One region of the Mesorhizobium sp. M6A.T.Cr.TU.016.01.1.1 genome, then DNA from elsewhere that is predicted to be linked to it. Evidence: riboswitches for the same ligand, from Rfam matches in the RefSeq annotation. Region 1 holds a riboswitch; each other region holds the start of a gene.
What was found. A riboswitch is a leader RNA that binds a small molecule or an ion and turns the genes downstream of it on or off. The one in region 1 is predicted to bind thiamine pyrophosphate.

Region 2: another riboswitch for thiamine pyrophosphate. It lies ahead of EJ075_RS18085 (ABC transporter permease); the one in region 1 lies ahead of thiC (phosphomethylpyrimidine synthase ThiC).
Region 3: another riboswitch for thiamine pyrophosphate. It lies ahead of EJ075_RS20620 (YkoF family thiamine/hydroxymethylpyrimidine-binding protein); the one in region 1 lies ahead of thiC (phosphomethylpyrimidine synthase ThiC).
Region 4: another riboswitch for thiamine pyrophosphate. It lies ahead of thiB (thiamine ABC transporter substrate binding subunit); the one in region 1 lies ahead of thiC (phosphomethylpyrimidine synthase ThiC).

What each region holds. Positions count from the first base shown of each region.
Region 1 covers NZ_CP034452.1:3,235,474-3,243,073, reverse strand. The annotation lists gene EJ075_RS15620 (nucleotide disphospho-sugar-binding domain-containing protein) at 72-1,211, opposite strand; gene EJ075_RS15610 (hypothetical protein) at 4,022-4,285, shown strand; partial or broken gene EJ075_RS15605 (aspartate 1-decarboxylase) at 4,912-5,168, shown strand; TPP riboswitch at 5,286-5,402, shown strand; gene thiC (phosphomethylpyrimidine synthase ThiC) at 5,506-7,341, shown strand; gene thiO (glycine oxidase ThiO) at 7,338-7,600, shown strand, end outside.
Region 2 covers NZ_CP034452.1:3,784,464-3,792,063, reverse strand. The annotation lists gene EJ075_RS18115 (FecR domain-containing protein) at 50-760, shown strand; gene EJ075_RS18110 (adenylate/guanylate cyclase domain-containing protein) at 785-2,698, shown strand; gene EJ075_RS33745 (hypothetical protein) at 2,864-3,118, opposite strand; gene EJ075_RS18095 (superoxide dismutase family protein) at 3,258-3,767, opposite strand; gene EJ075_RS18090 (sulfite exporter TauE/SafE family protein) at 3,916-4,692, opposite strand; TPP riboswitch at 5,118-5,230, shown strand; gene EJ075_RS18085 (ABC transporter permease) at 5,360-6,160, shown strand; gene EJ075_RS18080 (ABC transporter ATP-binding protein) at 6,154-6,915, shown strand; gene EJ075_RS18075 (ABC transporter substrate-binding protein) at 6,912-7,600, shown strand, end outside.
Region 3 covers NZ_CP034452.1:4,292,602-4,300,201, reverse strand. The annotation lists gene EJ075_RS20630 (alcohol dehydrogenase family protein) at 156-1,262, shown strand; gene EJ075_RS20625 (MBL fold metallo-hydrolase) at 1,370-2,341, opposite strand; gene EJ075_RS20620 (YkoF family thiamine/hydroxymethylpyrimidine-binding protein) at 2,515-3,123, opposite strand; TPP riboswitch at 3,114-3,225, opposite strand; gene EJ075_RS20615 (aspartate aminotransferase family protein) at 3,572-4,948, opposite strand; gene EJ075_RS34030 (hypothetical protein) at 5,089-5,214, shown strand; partial or broken gene EJ075_RS20610 (NAD(P)/FAD-dependent oxidoreductase) at 5,217-6,352, shown strand; gene EJ075_RS20605 (hypothetical protein) at 6,593-6,817, shown strand; gene EJ075_RS33215 (hypothetical protein) at 6,873-7,031, shown strand; gene EJ075_RS20600 (nuclear transport factor 2 family protein) at 7,087-7,446, shown strand.
Region 4 covers NZ_CP034452.1:2,628,243-2,635,842, forward strand. The annotation lists gene EJ075_RS12580 (ABC-F family ATP-binding cassette domain-containing protein) at 98-1,918, opposite strand; gene EJ075_RS12585 (thiamine diphosphokinase) at 1,920-2,564, opposite strand; TPP riboswitch at 2,667-2,781, shown strand; gene thiB (thiamine ABC transporter substrate binding subunit) at 2,825-3,835, shown strand; gene thiP (thiamine/thiamine pyrophosphate ABC transporter permease) at 4,069-5,688, shown strand; gene thiQ (thiamine ABC transporter ATP-binding protein) at 5,685-6,458, shown strand; gene EJ075_RS12605 (M48 family metalloprotease) at 6,758-7,600, shown strand, end outside.

The DNA.
Region 1 (7,600 bases):
ACGCGGCCGAAGGTGAACTTGAAGGATCTAAATGTCTGAGCAGGATCGGACCGCCAGTATCAAAGCGGCGATCAGACAACGCGCCTATTTGCCACCATAGCCTCCAATTCGTCAACGAGACCGGAGGCGGCCATTTCATCTTTCATGGCACCGCCCAAGCGTCGGGCCTCATCCCGGTAACACGGTTCCTGAAGTAGCCGAGTGACGGCGTCGGCGATCTCGGCCTCACGAGCACTCGACGGTAGGCGTAGACCAGCTCCCTTCGACACAACTCGTGCGGCATTATCCCCTTGGTCGCGCCCTTTCGGGAGCACCAATTGCGGCAGACCGTTTATCAACGCGCGGCTGACGGTGCCGTGGCCGCCCTGCGTCACGACGAGGCAGACTTCCTTCATCACTAGGTCATGCGGTGCACCGTGCAGCGGATGCACGTTCCTGGGGGCCGCCAGTTTTCTCGAGTCAACATGGGGGCCGATGGTCGCTACTGCGTCCACGTCCAGCGTACCCAGTGCGCTGATGATCCGCTGAACCAATTCGTCTTGACCCTGAGCCCCGGTGCTGCAGGCGACAAGCACACGAGGTCGACCGGAGTCCATAGGCCAGGGAGCCTCCCAACCCTTCGACCAATTCGGTTGATCGAGCAGCGGCCCGACATAACGAACGTTATCGGGCAGAGAGTCGGCTGCAAAGTCGAAGGTCTGGCTGATCGCGAGCAAGTACCGATCGGCACGCTGGAACAAATCCACCGTCTTGTCTAAGCCGCAGAGGCCGAGGCCGGCGCGCGCCTCGTTTAAAAGTGGAAGGAACTGGTTCAAAAAGCACGCCCAGCCTTCGCTCGCCGCAGCGGCCGCGATCCGCTCTTTTGGCGTTTGCGGCTGCACGAACCCGCTGGTGATCGGCGGAGTCCCTGGGAGAGGGCGAAGGCTAACATGGGGTGCCAACATTGCGATAGGCACGCCCGCAGCTTCGGCGCCCAATACCGCACCGAACAATAGATCGATGGCAATGACAGCATCCGTCGGGATGCGGCCGATCTCATCCCGGATATCGGCCGCATAAGCTGGCGCGGGGCCGAACACCGCCTTTTGAAACCAGTCACGGATGTCCGAAGAGTCAGTCGGATCCGCGTCGATGCCTGTCGGGGCGCGCCGCCAGAACACGAATTCGCAGTCCGCCGAAGCCACTTCACTCTGCATCACTGGATCAGCCATGATGCGGACGCTATGGCCGCGCCGTTGCAGTCTTCGGGCCGCAGTCAGCAACGGACTCAGATACCCGACGTCCCCCAGGACGCAAGCAGGAAGCTATACACAACAACACCTCACCTTAATTGTGAATGGAACCGAATTCGTTCGAAATCAGGCGACCACCAACCAATACCTGACCGATGACGGTGACCCTCATGGCGAGGACGGGTATGACTCCGCTTTTCAAAGCGTAGCTCTCGCCCCCCGGCAGAATACCACCCAGGACCTTGATCGCACATCATGACGCACTCCAAAGGCCCCGCGTTCGCTGAGCTGACAGAGCGGCAGGACCAACAAGAAGCAGATTCCGTAGTATGCCACGATGACCTGGACTGGCGCACCGAGGTAGTTCAGGATTGAGCCAGGCGCGACCAAAACAAGGGCACGAATTGCGACTCTGGCAATGGCCTGTCTACCTGCAACCCCCGACTTCGGCGCCTTGCGACCGGTAATCAGGAGAATCGAAAAAACAGCCAATACGGCAAACAGGGCGGACGACCGCCCATGGGTTGGTTCCATCAGAAACCCGACTAGTCCTCCTTCGCCGGGGTCGGGACCGAGATGGGCGGCACACATCCCGAAGACAGCCAGGCCCGGAGCGAGGTCGATGCCGACCAGCCGATCTACGACCGACCCATGGCTCGCGCCGGCCATCGGGGAGTTCTCGGCTGGCGGTGCCTGTGCTATGCTGGGCTCCTTCCTTGGTTATGTCGATCGCGGGGTCCGCGACAGGAGAGCCGGTCGGCTGCTGCCGTCGTCTCACCCTCAAGGGTGCAAATCTCGTTCCAATCTGACGGATCGAGCCGGCGACAGAAGTTTATGCTTGCTGTTCAGCTCTTTAGCCGACGGCAAACAACACATCGGCTTACCAAGCCTGTGGCGCGGACCTGACAAACCCCACACAGCGTGTCGCGGGGCCGCCATCTTGAGGCAATGGCGGTGAACCGGCGAGATGCCAATCAGCGTGAGCGTACCTGGTATGTGGCCTGCATACGGGTGCGAGATATTCTGATTGTCCCCCACACCCTCAGGCGTCAAAAGACTCCTGGTTCAGCTCTATCGATCTGCGTCAGTATGAAATTCCCGAGCTGGAGCTTCGTCCTTTGCGCGTCGGGAAACGCAGCCGCTGGCCTCCCGGCCTAACGAGCAGTCTTCCGACATGTTTGCCGCCGAACAGCGGTGCATTGAGGAAAGTGCCCCACCGGTCGTCTGGCGCCGGCCCAGTTAGCACGACGCTGATCGGCTGGGCGACCCTCTCGATGTTGTCGTGACGTCAGAGAGCCACGTTGAGCATCCGGAGGTGGTCGGTGCCGGAGCGCGTCGGAGCGTCATCCTTCACAAGCTGATGGAGGAGCTTCTCACGGGCGAGCTCGCGGGAGAGACTAGACGCAAGCGCGTCCCGCGCGCGCGAACTGCTCGATCAACTGATCTCAGACGACGACGAATCTCGGCCAGATTCCAAAGAGAGGCCGCAGCGGCGCTTCGCGGGCTCGCGTTACCACAGATCGCAGAACTGTGATCTCGCCTTGTGCCCGAGATCGCAATCTGAGCTCGCGACGAAGCATATCGCCGGACGGGCCAATGCCTTCGCGATCATGAAAGGACGGGTCGACGCCACGATCAATTGGAAATCGGACGTGAATCCCACGCCTACGGTCCGCGAGGCGCATGTGCAGCAATTGCGCGATTACCTTTCTGCGACCGGCGCCGAACGCGGAGCGAGCGGCGAGGTCACCTGGATCCAACGGCGGACGCATTAGGCGCTCGCGATCAATAGTATCCTCAGGATCGATTGCAGCGCTTCCGAAGTAAGTACCGCCAATTAAAAGTCGGTTGCCTTTTTCCATCGCCGCCTCACACATCGTGTTGGGGCTGAAGAGCTACCTGCAAATCCTCGCAGCGGGCGCGGCCACATCCCTGATTTTACAAATTAACACGTCTTGATTTTTAGAAAATGCCACGTGCGATGATGGCGCCGCCAAAAAACAATGTCACGAGAGATGATCATGCCTGAGGTAAATGGTCCGCCAAAGTTTGGAACGGTATACCGGTTGAATGATGGATACACCAGGCCGGATAAGGGCTTCGGGTTCCGGACGACGAAACTAATCGACAGATACGCGCTGCGCTTGAGGAAACTGCATGCGCGTTACGGTTATGACCATCCAGGGATGCCGGACATGATCTTGAATAGTGACATTGCAGGCCAAAGAGCGGCCGAGGAGCTAGCAGAGGGCCTGAAATCGCAGGGCAAGCAGCAATACGAAGACAGGTCGAGGGAACGCGAACGAGATATGTCTCGTTAGGTCGCACGTTGCAGCAAGGGTGCCGTCGGAAGGCAATCCGCCGTGTCCTGAACGAGGTAACCTGCACTTTTCGAGAATTGCCACGGCGGTACCCTATTTTCGGCTGTGAAGCACACGAGACCCGCGACGTGAGACCCAGTTGCTCAATGCCCAGTTGCTCAATGAGCTTTCTTACGAATAAGGGAGAATTTCCGCGGCCGGACTCTCTCTGAGTGGGCGTGCATGACTGCCAACGGAAGGTCTTGCACGCACCCTTGCGATCTTGAGCAATGGTCGCCATGACTTTCTTCTTGCAGGCTTTTGAGTGGCCCAGCCTGCGATCACCAGACCCCACCGACTCTAAAGAGCGTGGCAGACGGGATAGTCGAGGTTGCCCGGGCACAATCACGCTCAAGGCTTGCGCCGCCCAGAGGACACGCTGAAAAGGCAGCATGGGGGCGCGAGCACGCCATTCACGAGAGATTCGACATGAAGACCATGCAAGAAAAAGACATTCCCGCATTCGTGCAAGCAGTTGTGGACGCCGGCTGCAACATTTGCGCGATTGGCAACTTGGGATACGTCTTTGGCGATGCTGATTTGACGCCGGCGCAACGGAGGGCCGTCGAGCCACAGCTGCGTAGGATTGCTGAAATCTACGGCCAACGCGATCATCTCATGGACGAGATAGCTGTATATCTGCGGTCGATCGGACGCCATGTCGAGGTTGAGCCGAAGACAGGTGTTTCCTGATGGCCGCGATCGCGTTCCGTAGTCGCCATTTCTATTGGGTAACGAGAAGCCGTCTTCCAACATCTGAATCATAAGGGAGGTGACCCGCAAGGCCGCTCTCGAGACCGCAAGTCTGAGCCGCTGACGCATGGCGATAACCAGACTGTCCGAACTGGGCGGCGATATTCTTCGCGTCGATGCCTTCCTCGACCAGGTCGCGGTAGGCGGCGATCTCATCTACCGCATGCATAGCCAAGCCAGGGAAGTTTTCGGCAGGGGAATTCAGACTGGAGGGCACGGCCGACCCGGCCGCCAACGACCCCGCAGGGATTGCCATGTACGGCAACGCCAACAGCAGGCGGATCAATACTCGGATAATGGCGGCCGGATATGTAGCGATCGATCGCCGCACCAACATGTCAATGCAATAGCTTAGTTGCTTTCAAAGGCGGTCGTACGATCTGCAAGCAAGCTAAACGATTGCGTCAACTCTTCCTCGCAGAGCGAAAACTCCGCGGCCCACGCGATTTCTCTGCTGGAACAGCGGCACATCCTCAGCGCCAGGACACGGCCGCCGCCGTCGGGTTTTACGAAGCCGGTGATTGCATAAGTTGCCCGCAAGATGTCATTGGTATCGGGAACGCCGCCGATGCTGCATCCTGAATCGAGCGGCCGCCCGCACCTGCCAGCCCGACGACCAGATCATTATCTGCAACTCCATCTACCTGGACGAGGTGCAAATCACCTCGCTGAAGCCGCGAATCGTCACCTTCGACCAGGATAACCACATCCGTGACCGCCTGAGCTACTCGGTCGATCCGACGCACATGGCCGATACAGTTTCTCCATCCTTCACGAAGCGAAAGAGGCTTTGGCCATTCCAGCCCTGGTCTCCGGGGCGTGACTTGTCCCCGATGCATGCGCGAGCTCTCCGCCCGGTTTTGACAGGCCGCCGGTCATCGCCACCGGCCGAAGGCGCCCGAATGCGCTTGACAAGATAGCGTCGGCCCGTCCAACCTGACGCATTCACCAGGGGAGTCCCGGCAAGGGGCTGAGATACTGCTTGCTTTCGCGGCGCAGTGACCCGTTGAACCTGATCCAGTTCATACTGGCGTAGGGACGGTGCAAGCGCTTTGCGGGAATTTATGCCCGAGGTCCTGTTTCGGCAGGTCGACAGAAGCGTCTTTTCATCCTTCCGGCACAGAACTGGGTCTCCAATGCATGAGCAAAGGAGCCTCAAGATGAATGCCCTCACCCCAGCCGTGTCGACGGGACCGCTGCCCGCCTCACGCAAGATCCACAAATCCGGCATCCTCCACCCGCAGATCAAGGTGCCGGTGCGCGAAATCTCCGTCCATCCGACAGCGGGCGAGCCGCCCGTCACCGTCTACGATCCGTCCGGCCCCTATACCGACCCGGCTGTCGAAACCAGCATTGAAAACGGTCTTGCCCGGCTTCGCCACGAATGGATCACCGCGCGCGGCGATGTCGAGGCCTATGACGGCCGCCACGTGCGGCCGGAGGACAACGGATTTGTGACCGGTGAGCGCCTGACGCCGGAATTTCCCATTCGCAGCCGGCCACTCAGGGCCAAGGCAGGCAAGGCGGTGACCCAACTTGCCTATGCGCGCGCCGGCATCATCACCCCCGAAATGGAGTTCGTCGCCATCCGCGAGAACCTCGGCCGTCAGATGTCGCGCGGCAAGCTGCAGCGCGACGGCGAAGCCTTAGGCGCGGCCATCCCCGATTTCGTCACGCCGGAGTTCGTGCGCGATGAGGTGGCACGCGGACGCGCGATCATTCCCGCCAACATCAATCATCCCGAGAGCGAACCGATGATAATCGGCCGCAATTTCCTGGTGAAGATCAACGCCAATATCGGTAACTCGGCGGTCACCTCCTCGATGGCCGAAGAGGTCGAAAAGATGGTCTGGGCGATCCGCTGGGGCGCCGATACGGTGATGGACCTGTCGACCGGCCGCAACATCCACAACATCCGCGACTGGATCGTGCGCAATGCGCCGGTGCCGATCGGCACGGTGCCGCTCTACCAGGCGCTGGAGAAGGTGGGCGGCATCGCCGAGGATCTGAGCTGGGAGGTCTATCGAGACACGCTGATCGAGCAGGCCGAACAAGGCGTCGACTACTTCACCATCCATGCCGGTGTGCGGCTGCATTACATCCCGCTGACCGTCGACCGGGTCACGGGCATTGTCTCGCGCGGCGGCTCAATCATGGCCAAATGGTGCCTGCACCATCACCGCGAAAGCTTCCTTTACGAGCACTTCGCCGAAATCTGCGACATCTGCCGGGCCTATGACGTGTCCTTTTCGCTCGGCGACGGTCTTCGTCCCGGCTCGATCGCCGACGCCAATGACGCAGCACAATTCGCCGAGCTGGAAACGCTTGGCGAGCTGACGCAGATCGCCTGGGCGAAGGATTGCCAGGTAATGATCGAAGGCCCCGGCCACGTGCCGATGCACAAGATCAAGGAGAACATGGAAAAGCAGCTCGCCGTCTGCGGCGAGGCGCCCTTCTACACGCTTGGACCGCTGACGACCGACATCGCCCCGGGCTATGACCACATCACCTCGGGCATCGGCGCCGCCATGATCGGCTGGTTTGGCACCGCCATGCTCTGCTACGTCACGCCGAAGGAGCATCTCGGCCTTCCCGATCGCAACGACGTCAAGATTGGCGTGATCACCTACAAGATCGCCGCCCATGCAGCCGACCTGGCGAAGGGCCATCCGGCCGCGAAAGTCAGGGATGATGCCCTTTCCCGCGCGCGCTTCGAGTTCCGCTGGGAGGACCAGTTCAACCTGTCGCTCGACCCCGAAACCGCGCGCTCCTTCCACGACCAGACCTTGCCCAAGCAGGCGCACAAGATGGCACATTTCTGCTCGATGTGCGGGCCGAAATTCTGCTCCATGCGTATTTCTCACGACATCCGCGCCGAGGCACAGAAAGAGGGCATGGGGGCAATGGCGGCGAAATATCGCGATGGCGGCGATCTCTACCTGCCGGTAGACGAGACCGGCGTACGGGTCATGCCAGAGGCGCCGGAAGCGTCATGAGGGTGCTGGTCAAAGGGGCCGGCGTTGCCGGCCTCACCGCGGCCTTCGAACTCACCGCCCGCGGCGCGACGGTCACAGTCGCCGAGATCCGGCATGGCCTTGGCGGCAATGCATCGTGGTTCGCGGGCGGCATGCTGGCGCCATGGTGCGAGTGTGAAAGCGCCGAGCAGCCAGTGCTGGATCTCGGACGCGATGCCGCCGGCTGGTGGGATGCAGTTCTGTCCGGCCAGTTGACACAGGCCGGAACGCTGGTTGTTGC
Region 2 (7,600 bases), 550 kb from region 1:
CGCCTGCCTTGCCTTTGCGGCACCATCTGTCGCTGAAACGGTCGGGTCCATGACGGCCTACCAGACCAACATCATCCGTAATGACGGCGAGGCGATGAACGTCGGCGCTGGCGTCGAACTCGGCGACCACCTGCGTAGCAATGTCACCGGTCTCGGAATGCTCGTGTTCCGGGACGAGTCGAGCGCCAAGATTGGTCCGAACACCAGCCTGACGATCGATGAATTCGTCTACAATCCGGGGTCCCGATCAGGAAAGATCGACATCAGGATGAACAGCGGCCTGGCCCGTTTCTACGGCGGTCAGGTTTCGAAGGGCGGCGACATGCGAGTTGCGACGCCACACATGGTGCTCGGAGCCAGAGGCGGCATCATTGAAGTGCTTGTGATAGCTGGTCAGACCGTAGGCATACTGCGCGCCGGCCGCATGACCTGCATGATGAATGGCCGCAAGCTCGTGGTCACAAACCCGGGCCACGCCTGCACGTCGGACAATGACAAACTGCTGACCGGCTACGGCGGTATCGACGCCTTCCCGATATTGGACAGCATCGAGCGGATAGCCGGCACCGGCCTCCCAGGCAAACCGGGTCCGGGGCTGGACGTAAACGCGATTTGTGCGTCAGCACTCGGCAACTCGCTCAAGGCCTGCAAGTCCACCGACGGGGCATTGCCCGGCGTGGCCATGGAGTTCCCTGACAGCCCAGCGCCCCCTGTAGGCAGCGGGGTGGATGAGGATGACTGCTATCCCGACTGCCGGTAGGCCCGGCCGGCCGGCATGAGCCCCTTGGCTGATTGGCGGCGGGCTGCCCGGCGCAAGCTTCCGGGTCTTGCGGTCGTACTCTTGCTGCTCGCTTGCCATTTTGCTTTCGACGGGCCGCTATCGCGCCTGCGCGAGCGTACGTATGACTTCTACCAGTTCCTCGCCCCGCGCGAGGCGACGAGCAATCCTGTTGTGATAGTCTCGATAGACGACGCGAGCCTTAAGGCATATGGGCGATGGCCCTGGAACCGTGGCCTTTTGGCCGACCTGGTCGACGGTGTCGCCGAGTCCGGTGCCGCGGTGATCGGGCTTTCGCTGGTGCTGCCTGAGGCTGACATCTCTCCTGATGGTATCGCCGGAGACAAGCGCCTCGCGAGCGCACTGGCGAAACATCGAACGGCGCTCGCCGTCAGCCTGGGCAATGAGGCGACCGTATCAGAAGCAGAGCCCAAAGCCGGTTGGTCGATCGTCGGGCAAGTACCCGAGACGCTTCCTGGCTTCACCGGTCTGACAGGCTCGCTTCCAGATTTCTCGACCGCCGCTGCAGGCCTCGGCGTCATTCGCACTTCGCCGGATCCCGACGGCGTATTGCGCCATGTGCCGCTGCTCTGGCTCCGAGATACGGCTCAAGGCGTGCAACTCTGGCCGTCCTTCGCGCTCGAACTCCTGCGCCTCTACGCCGGAGAGAACGGCTACGTGGCTCGGATGAATGCCGCCGGGTTTGACGCGCTCAGGATGGCCGGGTCCATTGTGCCACTCGAGCCGCAGGGCAGCATCCGCCTCTGGGAAACCGACACTAACACGCCGCGCATATCTGCCAGTGATATCCTTTCGGGCCGCGGCAATCCGCTGCTGCGGAACGCCATCGCCATTGTTGATCTGTCGGCCGTGGGATTGACCCAGTATCTGCCCACGCCGACGCGTCCGGCGCGACCAGGCGTGGACATCCACGCTGATGCAATCGGCCAGATCCTTGCCGGGCGCTATCTTGTAGAGCCAACGCTAGCGCGTACGCTGGAGCGGCTGTGGTTGGTCCTCAGTGGCATCGTTTTCATCGGGCTTTCAGGAGTGCTCGCCGAGCGTGTCGCGCTCGGCGCACTCGCTCTGGCGCTCCTGGCTGCCACGCCCTTCGCGTTCGGCGCTCTCGAATACAGCCTGCAGGGTGCACTCTATGATCCATTGCAGCCGGCGCTTGCGACGATCCTCGTAGCCGGCTTCGAAGGCTATGTCCTCTACAGGCGCAGCGAGCAGCGTCGGTCCACCCTGGCACGGCAGTTTTCCCAATATCTGTCGCCCTCCGTGGTGCAGCGCCTCGCAAATTCGGACACCGAAGCGATCCTGTCCGGAGAAAAGCGCGAGATCACAATCCTGCTGAGTGACATACGCGGCTTCACGACGATGAGCGAACAACTCGGTGCCCAAGAAATCGGAAAGGTGGTCAATCACTTTCTCGGCCTTGCGACCGATGAGATACTCAAGCGCGACGGGACGATCGACAAGTTCATGGGCGATGCCGTGCTAGCCTTCTGGAACGCGCCGCTTGATCAGCCAGATCATCGCGAGCGCGCGCTCGAGGCGGGGCTTGCCCTGATCGAACGGGTGAAGCGCGAAAATGCCGGTTTCGCCGCGCGCGGGCATCCCTCCATCGAAATCGGCGTCGCCATCGAGACTGGCATCTGCTCCGTAGGGAATTTCGGCTCCGAACGGCGCTTCGATTACACCGCGATCGGCTCGCCGGTGAACCGCGCGGCACGGCTCGAGTCAACGACCAAAAAGCTGAGGATCCCTCTGGTGCTTGGTCCCGGATTTGCGCAGGGAGCATCAATGCCAGTTGTGCAGGCAGGTGTGTTTGAACTGCAAGGCTTCAAGGGCGAGGTGTCGATTTTCACCGTTCCGGAGATGTACGCCTCGTCGCGATCTGCCGAGGAAGTCGTATGATGTTTGGCACCGGCTCAACTCGCTACCTCATTGGCAGCCGGCGAGCGAAAGCCAAGGGCGGCGGAAATCCGATGGGCGGCCTGGGCTACCATGTCGCCCAGTTCGCTTATGCGTTCTTCCGGCACCCGGTTTTCCGGGGCGGCGATGTTCAGCGCCGCGATTATCTTACCCGGTGCCACGAAAACCGGTGCGGTGATCGGCGCCGTTCGGGCCCAGGATGGCGAAAATCATGCCGCGCGGCACATCGAGATCGATACCATCGACGGCGCGCAGCTTGCCGAACGTTTTGACGAGGCCGCGGGCGGAAATGGCTGACTGGGCAAGACCCGTGGAGGACAAGCCCATAGGAGAAGTTTCGTTCATGCAATCATCCAGCAGTCGCGAAATAAAGGCCAATTTCGGCGCGATGGCTGTCGTCAATTCCTCGGCAGGCGCACGAGCTTATCGTCTGGCTTGTCCTCATGCTAGAGGCTCCAACCATGTACCACTACTTGGCCGCCGAGGCTGAAGAGCCGGTCAGATCATATGTCGGACGGATCTCTACTCATCGCTGGGTTTCTCATTCGATCACGGCGCAGGCCTGACGATTTCCGGCATCACCGGCAGGCTGGCTTTTGTAGTCGTCCTGTCCGCCGTGGATCATCAATGCCTTGCCTCGTATTGCCGTTTCTCCACCGTCCAGTTTGACCATGCTGTTGAAAGCCTGGGCACGCAAAACGCCGTCGGCGCCGACCCGCTGATTTGGCATGTCGCCCGCGTGCGGGCCTTTTCCAGTGAGATATCCATGTTCGGCATTCGTCGGATTGAAGTGCCCACCTGCCGAGTCATGGCCGGTCTGATGGTCGCACTTTCCGGTTTCATGAACATGGAACGCGACCCATTCACCCGCCGGCAGTCCTGTTACGTCCAACGCTATCAGCACACCCTGCGCTGTCTCGGTCAGCGTGGCCGTTCCGTTCTTCTCGCCAGCCATGTTGACGAATTCGGCTTTCGCGGTCGCGGTGTCCTGAGCCGCTGCAGGCATCGCGACCGCCAGCGCCAATCCTGTTGTTGCAAGCAAATTTTTCATCAGTTGGCCTCCGGTTGTACAAGGACCCCAAACAACAACGGGGCCTCTTCGTTCCATTTGGGAATGTCTCCGGCACGGCCGCCAGAGAAGCGGGTGATGCGTAGAACTCGATAGTCTCCGTGTATAAGTGAAGTTTCACGACGTTGGTTTACACCAATTCGAAGAGTTCCGCGGTTTGCCAACCTGCCAGCAGTATGATGAGAATACCAATGAGCCTGAGAAGCGTCTTTTCAACGATTGTTTTCACTACCAGTCCGGCCATCGGCGCTGCGACCACGCCGCCAAGGATCAAGCCGGCAACGGGGATTAGATTTTCCATCAGCCCCCCAGCCTCCTCCCAATGGCCCGTTAGTAACGCAAACAAGAAGGTCAGAGACACCGAGAACGTGATGAGGAACTCGCTGGCATTTACCGTGCCAATAACGTAGCGGGGCGTCCCGCCAAAACCGAGAAGCCCGGTCGTCACTATGGGTCCCCACCCGCCACCGCCTGCGGCATCGAGAAATCCACCACCAAGCCCAAGGGGAGGTACCACGCCTGCCGGGACCGGATTGCTTGGGATCCGCCGGAATGAACGGAACAGGAGCCAAGCTCCGACCAGCGCAAGGTATGTGGTCACATACGGCTTCATGACGGCTCCTTCAAACGAGGTGAGCACAAAAGCGCCGAGGACGCCGCCGATCACGCCAAATGGCATCAGCCGCCAGAAAAGCTTCCAGTCAATGTTGCGGTGATAGAGGTGAGCCGAACCTGAGGCCGCAGTGGTAAACAGCTCAGCAGCGTGAACTGAAGCCGAAGCGTGTGCAGGAGACACGCCAAACCCCAGTAGTGTTGTCGAGGAAACAACGCCGTAGGCCATGCCGAGAGCCCCGTCCACGGCTTGAGCTACAAACCCCACGAACGCAAAAAGAAGAAATTCTTGCATTTGGCTCTCCGATAAAAGCGCGGGTCGTAATTGGCGAAGAGGAACCCGCCGCGTGCAACATATGCAATTGCGTCTTCATGCTTCCACAATTCACTAAACGCCTGGCATCGATAATGGTGACGACGAACGGGAAACTGTGCGCTCGACCGACGCCTTTCCTCATATCTTCAAAGTCATGTAGACTCTCAAAATATTGAGAGCGATCTCGAACAGGTTGCCAGGTTTAGCACCCTCTTAAGTTGAAGCCGCGCATTAATCTACCGTCCTCGAAAGACCATGCCAATCGCTCAAGCGATGCTATCTTTGATGATGCCATGCGGTAGCGAGACGACCTGAGCGACCACTGCTGAGGCAGCCGCCTCTGACCTAGGGTTTCACGGGTCGTGACGCATACTTGCAGCTCCACCCTTTATCTGTTTAATTGCCGCCATCCACAGGGGTGCTCCGTATCGTCGGGGCTGAGAGATGGGCTGCAAGCCCGTAAACCCTAGAGCTGATCTGGATAATACCAGCGGAGCGAGGCGGGCGATGTTTTCTGGCGCACAGATTTTTCTTTTTCCGATGTCCGGCGATTTCGTGGGCCCGCCCGAGGACCATATCACGATCGACCTCACGGTCGCGGCCAACGGCCCGACCCCGCGCTGATCTTTCGCGCCGGAGGTCTCGCATGTCCCAGTCTTTCTCCGTTGCGCCGCGAATCGCAGCCTTGTTCGCCAAGGTCGGACCGGCCTTGCTATCGGTCGGCACGCTGGTTTTGGCTTGGGAGCTCTATGCGCGCATCTCGGGCATCTCGCCCACTACGCTGCCGGCGCCGTCACGAGTCCTCGCCCAAGCCATCCAGCAGCGCCAGGCGCTGTTCGACAACACCGTGCCGACCATCAGCGCCACATTGGCGGGTTTCGCCTGCTCGCTGGCCGTTGCCTTCATCCTTTCGGTGCTGATCGACTTCTTCAAGCCGCTGCGCCGCGCCCTGTTCCCGGTATTCATTATCAGTCAGATCCTGCCGCTGGTGGCGATTGCCCCCCTGGTCGTTCTTTGGTTCGGCTTCGGGCTGACGCCGAAGATCATGCTGGTCGCGCTCGTGACCTTCTTTCCCATGCTGGTCGCGCTGGTGCAGGGTTATGAATCGACGGATCGGGACATCTCGGCGCTTCTGAGTTCGATGGGCGCTTCCCGCATGCGCATTTTCCTGCTGGCCCGCCTGCCCTCCTCGCTGCCCTATTTCTTCGCCGGGCTGCGCATCTCGATCACCTATGCTGTGGTCGGCGCCATCTTCGCGGAATATGCCGGCGCGGCCAAAGGGCTCGGTATCTACATGCTCAACGCCAAGAACAATTTCCGGCCCGATCTCGTGCTCGCGGCCGTGCTGGTCAGCGCGTTGCTCACGCTGGCCCTGTTTGCCGCCACGGTGCTGATCCAGCGCGCCGCCATGCCATGGGAACGGCTCGATGCCGCGCGAAAATCATGAACAGGCGGCTGGAATTGCGCCAGATCAGCAAAAGTATTGGCGATGTCGACGTGCTTGCCGGCATCACCCTGCATGTCGAGCCGGGCGAATTCGTTTCAATCCTCGGCCCCTCCGGAGCCGGCAAATCCACGATCTTCAGGTTGCTGACGGGCGGTCTCGAAGGCCACGACGGCGGCATCGACTTCGACGGGCGGCCACTGGCCGACGCGCGCCGACCGTTTGCCTTCATGCCGCAGCACGACGCCCTGATGCCCTGGCGCACGGTTATCGACAACACCGCGCTCGGCCTGGAAGTCCAGGGCATGTCCCGTAAGGCGGCGCGCGACAAGGTGGCGCCGCTCTACGGCGAATTCGGCCTTGCGGGCTTCGAGCAAAAGTATCCGGCGCAGCTTTCGGGCGGAATGCGCCAGCGCGCCGCGCTGTTGCGTACCGTCGTTCAGAACCGCGCCATGCTGTTGCTCGACGAACCGTTCGGCGCACTCGACGCCCTCACGCGCACCGGCATGCAGCGCTGGCTTCAGACGATGTGGGACCGACACCGCTGGACCGTGCTGCTGATCACCCACGATGTCCGCGAGGCGGTCTTCCTGTCCGACCGCATCTATGTGCTGAGCGGCCGCCCTGCCCGCGTGCTGCGCGAAGTCGCCATACCTCTTCCGCGCCCGCGCAAGGATCTTGCCTCGCCGGAAGCCAGCGCCATCGAAGCCGACATCCTTCATACGCTTCTCGATCCACAGCCCGCCCAAAGGACATGACCATGCTTTCAAGACGCCTCTTCATCGCTGCCGCATTGATCACCGGGCTCGGACCCGTCACATCCGTCTGTGCCCAGCAGACTGTCACCGTCGCTCTCGACTGGACGCCGAACACAAACCATGTAGGACTCTATGTCGCCCGGGCGAAAGGCTTCTACGCTGAGGCCGGGCTCGACGTGCAGATCCTGCCCTATACCGACACTGCGGCCGGTACGCTGATCGCCAACCGCGTGGCCGATTTCGGTATACTGGGATCCATAGGATTGTTCACCCAACGCACGGCCGGCGCCGACCTCGTCGCTACCTACGCCATCATGCAGACGGAAACCGGCAGGCTGGCCTTCAATGCGGACCGCGCCGATATACAATCCCCCAGGGACCTGGACGGCCTGACCTATGGCGGTTTCGGCAGCGCCTGGGAGAATGCGCTGATCGGCACCATCATCCGCCATGATGGAGGCGAGGGCAAATTCGAAACGGTGACGCTGGGCACCTCTGCCTATGAGGCCTTGGCCAATGGCGCAGTCGATTTTACGCTCGAAGTCTACACTTGGGAGGGGATCAAAGCGGAGCTTGACGGCAAGGCCCAGCGCGCCTTCCGCTACGCGGATTTCGGCGTGCCCGACCAACACACCAATTTCATTGGCTCGAGCCGCGCCTACCTCGAGAAAAACGAGGACACGGC
Region 3 (7,600 bases), 1.1 Mb from region 1:
TTGGCGCTGCCCCTCATCCGCCTACCGGCACCTTCTCCCCGTAAACGGGGAGAAGGGTCAAGCACCAGCGCTGGCGACCCCCTCTCCCCGTTCTTCACGGTGAGAGGGTAAGGGTGAGGGGCAGCGCCAACCTGCAATATCTGGAAGCTAAATCGATGATCTCTCATCCCTCCCTCCCCGCCACCATGGCCGCCGTGCAGCTGATCGGTCACGGCGGACCGGAAAAGCTCGTCTACCGCACCGACGTGAAAGTGCCGTCGCCCGCCCCTGACGAAGTGCTGATCAAGGTCACCGCTTGCGGCATGAACAACACCGATGTCTGGGTGCGACAGGGCGCCTATGGCACGGAGGAAGATGCTGCCGCCGTATCGACCTGGCGGCGTCAGGGCAACACGCTGAGCTTCCCGCGCATCCAGGGCACCGACACGGTCGGCCACATCGTCTCAGTCGGCGATGGTGTCTCGCCGGACCGTATCGGCGAGCGGGTGATGGTCGACTTCTCCATCTACAACCGCGACGACGATTCACTCGCCGACATCGACTATATGGGCCACGGCCGTGACGGCGGCTATGCCGAGTATCAGACCGTGCCGGCCGAGAACGCCCATGTCGTCGACACCGAGTTGACCGATGTCGAACTCGCCACCTTCTGCTGCGCCTATCTCACCGGCGAGCAGATGCTGGAACGCGCCGCATTGAAGGCCGGCGAGCGCGTGCTGGTCACCGGCGCGTCGGGCGGCGTCGGCTCCGGCATCGTGCAGCTGGCGCGGGCGCGCGGCGCCGTCCCCTATGCAGTCGTCGGCAAGGGCAAGGAACAGGCCGTGCTCGACATCGGCGCCGAGGCGGTGATCACCCGGGGTGTGGCCGACCTGCCGGCTGCGGTAAATGAGGCAACCGGCGGCCAGCCGATCGACGTGGTTGCCGATCTGGTCGGCGGCGCGATCTTCAACGATCTGCTGCGCATCCTCAGGCCCGAAGGCCGCTACACCACAGCCGGCGCAATTGCCGGCCCGGTCGTGCAGCTCGATCTGCGCACCATGTATCTCAAGCAGTTGCAGTTGCACGGCTCGAGCCAGGGCACGCGGCACGACTTCCGCCGTATTGTTCGCTACATCGAAGACAAGAAGATCCGGCCGCTGGTCGGCGGCGTCTACAGGCTCTCCGATTTCCACCGCGCCCAAGCGGATTTCATCGCCAAGGATTTCGTCGGCAAGCTGGTGGTCGTTCCAGACGCCATTTCGGATCTCGCAGCGACCCGTTGATAGCCAAGATTATCGCTCTCGCTTGGTTCTGCGTTCGACGTCTGACGCCGACCGGTTCGTCCGGCGCGGCAGCCGTCGTCGTCCAGTTGGCAGCGGGTAGTGTGATTTTACCCCTCGGCTGCGAATACGTAGCCGTTGCCATCCTTGGACAACGTGCCGACGTTCGGCATCAACCAGTGAGTACCCGAAATGGTGAGCTTGTCGGCGACCGCGCGATCGAAGATCTTCCTTCGCGTTTCGACGGCCATTTGCGGATCCTGGTCGATAGCAAGCTGCCACTCGGGATTTGTTGAAACATGGGGCGCAAGATTGACCACGTCAGCGCTGATCAGGAGCTGTTTGCCGCCCGAGGTGACCAGATGCGCGACCATTCCCGGGCTATGGCCGGGGGCCTGAACGGCGTGCACGCCAGGTAGGAGTTCTGGTTCTCCCTCAAAGGTCCTGACGTTTTTCCACGTAGCCACCGTAGCCTGAATGCGCTGAGCGAGGCCCTTGCGCGTCGGTCCGAGATCGATCGACTCGACTCCCGGGCGCGTCCACCATTTCAATTCCTCGGCGGGCACCACGATGTCGGCATCCGGGAAGACCTGCGCATTGCTCTCATTGTTCATGAGGCCATAAATGTGGTCGCCGTGCAGATGGGAGATCAGGATTGTCTTGACTGCCTTGGGGTCAAGGCCCGCCGCAGCCATGCTCTCGAATAGCCGGCCGTTCCCCTCACCATAAATCGGATGACCGCCGGTACCCGAGTCGATCAAGACCACTTGATCGCGCAGCTTTAGCGCCATGACGATAAACCGCAGGGGCGCCTGATTGTCGGGAAAACCGGCACCACGCAACGCCGTCTTGACCTGTTCGACGCTGACATTCCTGACCATACCCTCCCGCAGGGGAACGTCACGCATGCCATCAATCAGAGAAAAGACTTCAATGTCGCCAACCTTGTATTTTCGGAAAGGTTGAGCGACGGCGTGTTGAGCGCGGGCCGCGTCGACAAACGTGATCGGCTTGTGGAGCCCAAACGCAGCATGAGCACCGGCTGCGCCAAGTGTCAGGTCGCGACGCGAAATATCGAACATCCTTCCCCGCTGACGGAATGATCGAGCAAATCAACGGCGGTCGGCACTGCACAAGGTCGGCTGGGTCGTGAGCCGCAAGTTAAACTGAGACATCACCTGAGCGCGATCCCGCCGCGGTGGCGGCCGAGGGCCGGCCGATCGACGTCGTCGCCCACCCCGAATATCGACACGCCCTAACAAGGACTCGGGCTGTTCGCCGACACGGTGAGATCGAGCGCGACATGGCCTTGCGGCGCGCCGAAGCGAAGGAAGGCTTCCGACAGCGTCGCGAACACCGGTCCGGCATCGCCTCTCAGCTTCGTGCAGAAATTCTTCGACCTGTCGAAGACGCCCGAAATCTTGAGGAAGTCGATGCAGCCGTAGATCTCATCCATGTGATGGCCCTCGCCGAGCGGATAGAGCGAGAACTGCGCGGCGACCTCTTGTCCGAGTTTTTTCGCACCATCGACATGCGCCCGCGCCGCGCCGATGCGCTCTGCCAGGGACAGCTCGTGGCTGCTGCCGGAAATCGGTGTGCAGATTGGATCGTCAGGCTCGCCCGGACAGCCGCGCGACACCGTCGCCGACAACACGCAATGCACGCCACTCGCCGCCGCCGATGCGAAGAGGTCGCGCATGGCCGGGAAAAGCTGTTCCGGCGGGCCGACGATCAGCGTCGAGATGTCGTCGGTCTCGATGCGGAAATTCGGTCGATACGGATCGAGCGCCGAAAGCGCCCCAAGGATGACGCCGACGAAATCGTCGCACATCGGATACAGGGAAATCTGTGCACCTGAAAACATGGTCGCCTCGCTCCGCTGGCATTACCCAGATCAGCTTGAGGGACCGAAGGCTTGCACCCACCATCTCAGCCCCGGCAATACGGAGCGCCCCTGTCGATATGGGCGACGTAGCACCCGCGCAACGGATGTTCAAGTGTGGCCCAGGGCAATCGTTCCCAGCAATCGCTTCAGACCAATTACCGAGCTTGGCGGCGCCGCCGAAGCTGCCGATCTCCCCCCTTGCGGGGGAGATGCCGGCAGGCAGAGGGGGTGCTTCCCTCCGACCTGTCAATCGATCGCAGCCGCGCCCTCAAGCTGATTCGGGTTGGCAAGGCTGAAGTCGAAAGTTGGCGATCCTTCACACCCCCTCTGTCCTACCGGACATCTCCCCCGCAAGGGGGGAGATTGGATACCGCTTCGGCTTCGCCAATCACCAAGGCCCATTCAGCTCTGGCTTTGGACGACCTGATCAGCTCTGTGATCCGACCTGCTTGACCGCGGCTTCGAGCGATCTTTCAAACGCGTCGATCATCTGATCGACCTGGGGCTCGGTGATGATCAGCGGCGGGCAGAAGGCCAGCGCGTCGCCCATGTTGCGCGAGATGACGCCGTTCTGCTGCATGAAGCCGTTGACAAGCCCGCCCAGCGCGCCGGCCGTCTCCCACGGCGTCTTGGTCACCTTATCGCCGACCAGTTCGACCGCCGCGATCAGGCCGACGCCACGCACCTCGCCGACAAGCGGGTGCGAAGCGAGGTTGCGCAGCCGTTTCTGCATATGCGCGCCGACCGTGCGCGCATTGCCGACAAGGTCGCGCTCCTCGATCAGCTTCAGGTTCTCGAGCGCGACCGCCGCCGCGACGGGATGGCCGCCGCCGGTGAAGCCATGACCGAAGGTGCCGATCCGATTGCTTTCGTCGGCAATCGGCTCGAACATTTTCTCGTTGATCAGCAGGGCCGAGATCGGCAGGTAGGAGGAAGAGATCTGCTTCGACAGCACCATGATGTCAGGCCTGATGCCGAAGGTCTGCGAACCGAACATCTCGCCGGTTCGGCCAAAACCGCAGATGACCTCGTCGGCGACGAGCAGGATGTCGTATTTCGACAGCACCGCCTGTATCTTCTCCCAGTAGCCGGCCGGGGGAACGATGACGCCGCCGGCGCCCATGATCGGTTCGCCGAAGAAGGCGGCGATGGTTTCCGGGCCCTCGGCCAGGATCAGCTTTTCCAAGTCGTCGGCAAGCCGGCTCGAAAACTGCTCTTCGCTCTCGCCTGGCAGCGCCTCGCGCCAATGGTGCGGCGTCGACGTGTGCAGCACACTGGCGATCGGCAGGTCGAAGGAAATGTGATTGTTGGGCAGGCCGGTCAGGCTTGCCGAGGCGATGGTGACGCCGTGATAGCCGCGAATGCGGCTGATGATCTTCTTGCGTGCCGGCTGGCCGAGCGCATTCGACCGGTACCAGATCATCTTCATGGCCGTGTCGTTGGCCTCGGAGCCGGAATTGGTGAAATACGCCTTGCTCATCGGCACCGGCGCCATCTGCACCAGCTTCTCGGCGAGATCGATCAGCGGCGAATGCGATTTGGAGCCGAAGTCGTGATAGTAAGGCAGCTTGGACATCTGGCGCACCGCCGCATCGACCAGCCGCTTCTCCGAGAAGCCGACCGCAACGCTCCAAAGCCCGGCCATCGCCTCGATGTAGCGGTTGCCGGCCAGATCCTCGACATAGATGCCGTCGCCCTTCTCGATGATGAGCGGCCCTGCCTCCTCATGCTTGCGGGCATTGGTGTAGGCGTGCATGTGGTAGCTGATGTCGCGGGCTTCGGGAGAATTCGGGCGTGCGTCCATGATGGTTCCTGTCCTGCATGCCGGGACTAGGCCCTGCCGCCGTTTCGGCGCGCATCGCCTCTTGCATTATGCTGTTGGATGCATCTGTTTCTCGTAAGGGTGTCAAGCCCTTTCGGAAGGGCTGGCGGGTGGACGCAGACATGCTGAATTTCAGCTTCGAGGTCGCAGAACGCGAGAACCTGCGCGGAGCCGCCTATGCGCATCGCCGGATCGTGATCGTCGAACGGCTCACCGGCAGGCACAACTACAAGGCTGAGGTGGCCTGATCATGGACCATGTCGACTGCATCGTCGCCGGCGCCGGCGTCATTGGCCTCGCGATTGCGCGAGAGATGGCGCAACGCGGCCTGGACACCTTGATCCTCGAAGCCGAGAACGCCATCGGCACCGGGACCAGCTCGCGCAATTCCGAGGTCATCCATGCGGGCATCTACTATCCGGCCGGATCGCAGAAGGCCCGGCTCTGCGTGGCAGGCCGGGAACAGCTTTACCGTTATTGCGAGAAGCGGGCGGTTCCGCATGCGCGCTGCGGCAAGCTCATCGTCGCCACAGATGCCGAACAGGAGCCGGTGCTTGCTTCCATTCTGGCCAACGCCTCTGCTTGCGGCGCGGGCGACCTGACACCCTTGACCGCAGCAGGGGCACGCGCGCTGGAGCCCAAGCTGCGGTGCACGGCCGCCCTGCTGTCGCCCGCCACCGGCATCATCGACAGCCACGCCCTGATGCTTGCTTTGCGGGGCGACGTAGAGGAGCACGGGGCGGCACTCAGCCTCAACACCCGCATTGTCGCCGGTCGCATCGAGGGTGAGCGAGTCGATGGTGGACGCATCGTGCTCGACACCATCGACAGCACCAGCGGCGAGCGCTTTGAAATCGCCACCGCGCGCTTCATCAACGCCGCCGGGCTTGGCGCCACGACGCTTGCCCGATCGCTTGACGGGCTCGACCCGCAATTCGTGCCGGAACTTCGCTATGCCAAGGGCAATTATTTTTCGGTCGCCGGCCGGGCGCCCTTCTCGCGGCTGGTCTATCCCATCCCCGAATCCGGCGGGCTCGGTGTGCATCTGACGCTCGACCTCGACGGCGTCGCCCGCTTCGGGCCGGACGTCGAATGGACGGATCAACTCGACTATCAGGTAGATCCAACGCGTGGCGAGCGCTTCTACGACGAGATCCGCAAATACTGGCCGGACCTGCCTGATGGCACCCTACAGCCGGCCTATAGCGGAGCCGGCCGAAGCTCTCCGGTCCGGGCGAAGCCAATGCCGACTTCGTCATCCAGGACGCGGCGGTGCACGGCGTGGACAGCCTGGTCAATCTGTTCGGCATCGAGAGCCCCGGCCTGACCTCAAGCCTGGCGATCGCCGACCATGTCGCGCAGCGCCTCGCGCCGAAGGCCAGCTAGCCGAGCCGACATCGAGCGAGCGTGCCCGCTGCAAAAAGCATAATCCAAAACGCCCGTAAGCCATCCGTAAGCCGGGGTCGCAGAACCTCCGTCCGTCGATCACAGCCGATTACCGGAGGCCTCAAGCTCTCCGGAACCGTCGGCTCCATGACGAGGAGGCTGCGGGTTCTGGCCGGACCGCAGGCGCCTGCCCTGGCGCCGTAAACCGCCCAAGGCAACCAAACAACCGGGACCATCGATATGAAGAACCGTTTCGAAGCCATACCGAACCCAAGCTGCCGGTTCGAGATCTGGGACAATGAGAACGACGAGCCCGTCGTCCATCACGACCGGCTGCTCACCTTCGCATCGGCGAAGTTGGCGGCAAGGATCGCCGACTTCCTCAACGAGGGCCGCAGCCACCGGCGCCGCGCCGGCGCCGCCAAATGGCGCGTTGCGGACCGCGATGTCGACCGGGGAGGATGATCGCCAAGCTGCTCTACCTCGGGGAAATCCAGGTCTCCCTGACCTTGGCGTCGCCATGCCGGTATTCAAGGCTAGCGCCAAGGATCCCCTCCTGAGCTGGATCGCATCCGGAAGCAGTCTTCACATCAACCTCGGCGGAGAATCCACCTACGATGTTTCCCTCAAGGGCAGTGCCCAAGCCGCCAAGGCCTTTGCGGCAGCCTGCAACTCATGAGACCCTGCAGTTCGTGAGAACCTGCAGTTCATGAGAGCATCGGAGGAGTGTCGCCATGACCGATGAGCCTGGCCGTGAGCCGGCGCGTGATCCCCAGGATTTGGAGCGGCTGCTGATTTCGCGGCAGTGGGTGGGAGATATCGACGGCATGGCCGCGCTTTTTGAGCAGCATGCCGTCGTCGACAGCGGTGAAGGGCAGCTGACGCGTGGCCGGGAAGCGATCCGGGCACTCTTCGCGGAGATCACCGCAACGGGCCGAAAATTTGCTGCCGGAGATCAGGCACCGGCTGTTGTCAGCGGAGACCTGGCACTCACGTCAACCCGTCTTCCCGATGGCACCGTAACCGCTGAGGTCGCCCGCCGCCAAGGCGACGGGACATGGCTGTGGGTCATCGATCGATTCTCCGTTGCGTAGCGTCGGCCCGACGCATGACCCGGAAATCGGAATCGATTTTCCCGGAGGATCATGCGAACGGGCGCACGGCGCTGCGGCGCTAAGGAGTGAATCCGGTGTGGTTTTGGATTCGAAGTTCCCGAGCGACGATGCCGGCGATGGAGCAGGAACTTCA
Region 4 (7,600 bases), 610 kb from region 1:
CGTCTGATCGTGCGCCCAGCCCTCCGCTATGGCTTCGGCGTTCGTCGCTCCAATCTACAAATAATTGTCGATCGATCGGCCCGCGGCCGAACGCTCCTCATCCCTCCATTTCTTCCCTTAACATTTCAAGTTCCAGCCATTCCTCCTCAAGCGCGGCCAGCGTGGCTCTTTCCTTGTCGAGGGCGGCGATGGTCTTCTGGAACGAGGCCGGATCGCGCTCGTAATAGGCCGGGTCGGCGATGTTGTCCTCCAGCCGTGAGATCGAGGCGGTCACCGCCTCGATCTTCTTGGGCAGCGATTCCAGCGCGAATTTCTGCTTGAACGACAGTTTCTTTGCCGGGCCCTTCGGCGCAGCTGCTTCGGTCCTGGCTGCCGCCGTCGCTTCGCTGGTCTCGGCCTTCGTCCGCGCCTTGCGGTCGTCCAGCCTGGTGCCGCCGCGCTGCGCCAGCATGTCGGAATAGCCGCCGGCATATTCGATCCAGCGGCCGCCGCCGTCCGGCGCGATCAGGCTGGTCACGGTGCGGTCGAGGAAATCGCGGTCGTGGCTGACCAGGATGACGGTGCCGGCAAAACCGGCGACCAGCTCCTGCAGCAGTTCCAGCGTCTCCATGTCGAGATCGTTGGTCGGCTCGTCGAGCACCAGAAGGTTTGCCGGCCGTGCCAGCACGCGGGCCAGCAACAGCCGCGCTCGCTCGCCGCCCGAAAGCTCACGCACCGGCGTGCGCGCCTGTTCCGGTTTGAACAGGAAATCCTTCATGTAGGAGACGACGTGGCGCTGCTCGCCATTGATGACAAGGTTCTCGCCGCGTCCGTCGGTGAGGTATTGCGCCAGTGTCTCTTGCGGATCGACCGCCTCGCGCTTCTGGTCGAGTGTGGCGATCTCCAGATTGGTGCCGAGCCGCACCGTGCCTGAGTCCGGTTTCAATTCGCCGGTCAGCATCTTCAAGAGCGTCGTCTTGCCGGCGCCGTTCGGCCCGACCAAGCCGACGCGGTCGCCGCGCTGAATACGGGTCGAGAAGCCCTTGACCACGGTGAGGTCGCCAAAGCTCTTCTCGATGTTCTTGGCCTCGATCACCAGCTTGCCGGATTCGGCGGCGTCGCTGGCCACCATGGTCGCCGCGCCCTCGGCGCCGCGATGGCCACGAAAGCGCTGGCGCATGGTCTGCAACTCGCCGAGCCGGCGCATGTTGCGCTTGCGTCGCGCCGTCACGCCATAACGCAGCCAGTGCTCCTCGCGCACGATCTGGCGGCCGAGCTTGTGCTGCTCGCGCTCTTCTTCTTCCAGCACCGTGTCGCGCCATTCCTCGAAATGGCCAAAACCCTTGTCGAGACGGCGGGTCTGGCCGCGGTCGAGCCAGACGGTGGCGCGTGACACGCGCTCGAGGAAGCGGCGGTCGTGCGAGATGACAATCAGCGCCGAAGAGGTGCGGGCAAGCTCCTCCTCCAGCCACTCGATGACCGACAGGTCGAGATGGTTGGTCGGCTCATCGAGGAGGAGAATGTCGGGCTCCGGCGCCATGACGCGGGCAAGGGCAGCGCGCCGCGCCTCGCCGCCGGACAGATCGTTCGGTCGTTCCTCGCCGGACAGGCCGAGATGCTCCATCAGATAGGTGGCGCGGTAGGGGTCATCGGCGGGTCCAAGCCCCGCCTCGACATAGGCGCGGACGCTGGCGAAACCATCCATGTCTGGCATTTGCGGCAGGTAGCGCACTGTCGCCGAAGGCTGGCGGAACATCTCGCCGTCCTGCGGCTCGATCAATCCCGCAGCGATCTTGAGCAACGTCGACTTGCCCGAGCCGTTGCGGCCGACCAAAGCGATCTTGTCGCCCGCCGACGCTGTCAGTTCCGCCCCGTCGAGCAGCGGCGTGCCACCAAAAGTCAGCTTTATCCCGTCGAGATTGAGAAGTGGCGGCGCCATGTCAGCTTTCAGGTAGGGGAAAAGGATGGGCGAGCAACAGCGCGCGGCCGCTGCCCAGCGCGATTTCGAGCCGGCCCTTGACCTCGTTGGAAATGGTCAGCGATGAGCCGAACGCGACCTCGACGTGGTTCAGCGGCCATTTGGCGCCGGTAACGGTCAAGCCGGAAAGGTCGGAGAAGCCGAGGATCGAAAACAGCGTGCTGTCGGCGTAGTCGAAGCCGGTCTTTCCGGGAAGCAAGGGGATGCCTTCCTGGGCGCCGCTGGTCAAAAGCACCTCTATGCCTGCCTCGGCCAGCCGGATGCTGAGCGCGAGGTGCAGGAAGGCGTGGTCGGTGCGCTTGCCGCCGAACGCGCCGGCGAGCACGAGCCCGGTCGCGCCGCGTTCGAGCGCAGCGGCGATAGCCAGCTCGCCGTCGGTCTTGTCCTTTTCTGCCGGAAACACCTGGCGGGGCACGGCGGCCAGATCGTCCGGCAAGTCCGCCGGCACCGAATCGAAGTCGCCGACCCAGAGTTCCGGCGTCAGCTCCAGCGTCCGGGCATGGCCGATGCCAGCGTCGGCGGCGATGACACGGGAGCCTTCGACCTGGCGGTCGACCAGCGGCGTGCGGATAAGATCGCCGCCAAGCAGGATGGTGAATTTGCTCATATGCGTGGCCCTTACCAGCCCTGCTTGCGAAACGGAAGGCCGCGCTCCAGATGCCCTGCAAACTTCAGCTTGCGCAGCACTTCGGCCGGGCCTATGTGTCGAAACGCTCTAACGGGGTGCTGGACGTGATCTTCGCGGACCAGCTGAGAGGCAACCATGCCAACCCGCTGAACCTGATCCGGTTTGTACCGGCGGAGGGATTAGACGTTTCGGACAGCCCGACGCCTCAATTCCTTTCAATGTGAACGAAGGAGGCGCCGATGCGCACGTTTTCATACTCTCTTGTTTCGGCAATGCTGCTTGCCGCGTCCGTTCTCGGCACCGGGCCAGCATCCGCGCAGGAGAAACTCACCGTCTATACCTATGAGAGCTTCACCGCCGACTGGGGTCCAGGCCCCGCGGTCAAGAAGGCCTTCGAGGCGGAATGCGGCTGCACTCTCGATTTCGTTGCGGTCGCCGACGGCGTCGCGCTGCTCAATCGCGTCAGATTGGAAGGGGCCGCGACCAAGGCCGACATCGTGCTCGGCCTCGATACCAATCTGACGGTGGAAGCCAAGGCTACCGGCCTGTTTTCGCCGCATGGCCCGGTATCGGACGTCAAGGTGCCGGGCGGCTGGAGCGACGATATTTTTGTGCCGTTCGACTATGGCTATTTCGCCGTCGTCTACGACACCGAAAAGCTGAAGACCCCGCCGAAGAGCCTGAAGGAATTGGTCGAGGGCGATGCCGATGAGAAGATCGTCATCCAGGATCCGCGCACCTCGACGCCCGGTCTCGGCCTGCTGTTGTGGGTGAGATCGGTCTATGGCGACAAGGCGCCGGAAGCCTGGGCCAAGCTCAGGGCAAAGGTGCTCACCGTGACGCCGGGCTGGAGCGAGGCCTATGGCCTGTTCACCAAGGGCGAGGCGCCGATGGTGCTGTCCTACACCACGTCGCCGGCCTATCACATGGTCGCCGAAAACACCGAACGCTATCAGGCGGCGTCCTTCGAGGAGGGCGAGTACCTGCAGATCGAGGTTGCCGGCATCACCACGACTGGTGCGAAGAACCCGCTGGCGGAAAAGTTCCTGGCCTTCATGACCGGTCCGAAATTCCAGAACGTCATTCCCGAGACCAACTGGATGTTTCCTGCCGGCAAGACCGACAAGCCGCTCAACCCAGCCTTCGACAAGCTCGTCAAGCCGACCAAGGCCTTGCTGTTCAGCCCCGAAGAGGTCGCCGCCAACCGCAAGGCCTGGGTCGACGAATGGCTGGCGGTGATGAGCAAGTAGCTTCTGATTGACGATGATCACTCTACGGCGCCCCCCTCTGTCCTGCCGGACATCTCCCCCACTTGGGGGGAGATCGGCCATCATGCCGGCTTTCGCCAATCTCCGACATTGCCGGAATGAGCGGAGCGCTGAACCTGCCAATCTCCCCCCTCGTGGGGGAGATGTCCGGCAGGACAGAGGGGGGCGCGAAGGAACGCAATCCTCGCTAAGAATCTCGAATCTGGTGGTCTAGCGTGCAACGCGCGCCATCATCGGATTCCCGCGTCACAGCTGGCATTCTCGCGCTTGCGGCAATAGCACTTTTGATCGGTGGAGCGTTCGCCGGGCTCATCGTCGAAGGCGCCCGCGACCCGTCCGGCGCCGCGTCGGCCTTCGACCCCTATCTCTTCCGCGTTGTCCGTTTCACCTTATGGCAAGCGCTTCTGTCGACACTGCTGTCCGTCCTGCCGGCGCTGCTCGTTGCGCGGGCGCTGTCGCGGCATCCGTGGTTCTTTGGCCGCGGCCTGATCCTGCAGCTCTTCGCCGTGCCGCTGGCGCTGCCGGCCATCGTCGCCGCGCTCGGCATTCTGGCCCTCTATGGCCGTGCCGGCTATTTCGCCGGCCTGCTCAGCGCGATTGGCGGTCAGGGTTGGCCAGGCATATACGGCCTGTCCGGCATTCTCGTCGCCCATGTCTTCTTCAATCTGCCGCTGGCCACGCGGCTGTTCCTTGAAGCGCTGGGGACAGTGCCGGCCGACCAGTGGCGGCTGGCGAGCCAGCTCGGCATGGGCGCCAGACCGGCCTTCCGGCTGATCGAATGGCCGACGTTGCGCGCGGCATTGCCGGGCGTCGCCGGGCTTGTCTTCATGCTCTGCATTACGTCCTTTACCATCGTGCTCACGCTGGGCGGCGGGCCGCGCGCGACGACGCTGGAGGTCGCCATCTACCAGGCACTGCGTTTCGATTTCGATCCTGCCCGCGCGGTGACGCTGACACTGTTGCAGATCGCGCTGACCTTCGTCGTGGTGCTGGCATTGATGCGGCTCGGCGCCAACACTGTCGGCGACGCCAACCTGCCGGTGGCGCCGCGCCGGTATCTTTCGCCCGGCATCGCCGAGACCGTGCTGAACGCCGCATTGATCGTTGTCGCTTTGCTGTTCGTCGCCGGGCCGATGGCGGCCACGGTGATGTCGGGCCTTGGCGCCGATCTCGGCCGGCTGGCGGGCGAGAGCGCGGTGCGGCAAGCGACGCTGACCAGCGCCATGCTCGCCTTGCTGGCGGCGCTGCTTTCGGTGGGGCTGTCGCTGTCGCTCGTCATGGCACGACGGGCGCTGACCTTGCCCCGTCGCGTCGGCGCCAAGACGCTGCTCGAACACGCCACCGATACCGGCGCCGGCTTCGTTCTCGTCGTGCCGCCCATCGTCATCGGCGCCGGCTGGTTTCTGCTCCTGCGCACCGTCAGCGACATCTTCGCCATCGCCCCTGTCATGGTCGTCGCCGTCAATGCGGTGATGGCGATGCCGTTTGCCATCCGCGCCATTCGTCCCGGCTATGATGCGGCTAGCGAACGCCACGAGCGGCTCTGTTTGCTGCTTGGCATCTCGGGCTGGAGCCGGTTCCGTCTGGTTGACTGGCCGTCGCTGCGGCGGCCGCTCGCCACCGGTTTCGCCTTTGCCATGGCACTGTCGCTCGGCGATCTCGGCGTCATCGCCCTGTTCGGCAGCGATTCCCTACAGACACTGCCTTATCTCTTGCTGGCGCGCATGGGCAGCTACCGCACGTTGGATGCCGCAGGCCTAGCGCTGCTGCTCGGCCTGGTCTGTCTTGCGCTTGTGCTGGCCGCGGACTGGCTGGGGCGGGGAGAAAAATCATGATGCTCAACAGCGCTGAAAACGGCACGGCCGTGCGGCTGGAAAAGGTTTCGTTCAGCTATGGTGAAGCGCCGTTTTTGTTCGATGTCGAGTTCGCCGCCTCGAAGATCACCGCGATCATGGGGCCGAGCGGCTCGGGAAAGTCGACGCTGCTCAATCTGGTGGCCGGCTTCGAGACGCCGCGATCGGGCCGCGTGCTGATCGGCGGCGCCGATGTCGGCGCCAAACCGCCTTCGGCGCGGCCCGTGTCGATGGTGTTCCAGGAAAATAATCTCTTTGCCCACCTTTCGGTCGAACGAAATGTCGGCCTCGGCCGCTCGCCGTCACTCAGGCTGACCGAGGCCGACCATGTCGCAATCACGGGGGCAGTCAAGCGCGTCGGCCTTGCCGGAAAGGAACAGCGCCTGCCGCGCGAACTCTCCGGTGGCGAGCGGCAGCGTGTCGCGCTCGCCCGCGTCCTGGTGCGCGACCGGCCGGTGCTTTTGCTCGATGAGCCGTTCGCCTCGCTCGGGCCGGCCTTGCGCGATGACATGCTCGATCTGGTAGCCGGCGTCCATGCGGAGCGGCGCATGACGGTGCTGTTCGTCACGCATCAGCCGGAAGACGCCCACCGTATCAGCCAGGACTTGGTGTTCCTGGACAATGGCACGGTTGCCGCGACGGGGACTGTCGCCGATTTTTTTACCAAGGCTGGACCGGTAGCCTTCCGGCGCTATCTCGGTGCAGGTCCGTTTGGCCAGGGATCACGAGATGTTGCCCGGAAGCGGACATAATTTACGGCCAAACCGGCTTCACGCGACGTGGCGTTTGCTTGCCTTGGTCAAAGTAGTGTGGCTAGGTCCTCCGATACTGGTCCGGCACAGGCTGTGATTTGCCACTACGGTGCAGCGCGTGCTCGTGGGCGCGAAGGACGCTGTGGCAGTTTGATTTTTGCGCATGATCCTTTCTGAAAATCGATGCCCGATTTTCGGGGTCATGTGCCGAGACCCGAAAGGAAGCTGTTCTGCCGACCGGCACCGACAGAGTGAGAAGGAAACCGCTGGCGCGCTTCCTCGCGCTGGCCGGCTTTGCCATGGCGCTGGCAAGCTGCCAGATGTTCACGCCTCCGGACGTTCAGGAATCCGGCTTCCAGCCTTCCAGCAAACCGATCACGGTCGACAATGTCGCCGCTAACAGCAAGCTCGCCGAAATGGCGAAGGCGCAGCATCCGCGTATCCTCGCCACCTATGGCGGTGAATATTCCGATCCCAAGCTCGAGCGCATGGTCGCCAAGGTCGTCGGCCGCCTGACCGTGGTGTCGGCCAACCCGACCCAGACCTACCGCATCACCATCCTCAATTCGCCCAACGTCAACGCTTTCGCATTGCCGGGCGGCTATCTCTACATCACGCGCGGCCTGTTGGCGCTGGCCAACGATTCGGCCGAGCTCGCCGCGGTGATCGCGCATGAGATGGGCCACGTCACTGCCAACCATGGCTTGCAGCGCCAGCAGCTTGAGGCCGAGGAGGGGTTTGCTACGAAGGTCGTCTCGGATGTGCTCGGCGACAGCCCGACCGCCAAGGCGGCACTGATCCGCGGCAAGCTGCGGCTTGCCCAGTTCTCGCGCAATCAGGAGCTGGAGGCCGACGGCATCGGCATCAAGTCGATCGGCGAGGCGGGCTTCGATCCCTTTGCCGCCGGCCGCTTCCTGCAGTCCATGTCGGCCTACACCGATTTCCGCTCGATCAGCGGCGCCACCGACGCCAGCCTCGACTTCCTGGCGACGCACCCCAACACGCCGCAGCGCATCGATCTGGCGCAGCGCCATGCCCGCCAGTTCGGCGCGCCTGGCGTCGGGACGCGCGACCGTGACCCCTTCCTCGCCGGTATAGACGGCCTGCTCTATGGCGACACGCCGGAGGAAGGCTATGTGCGT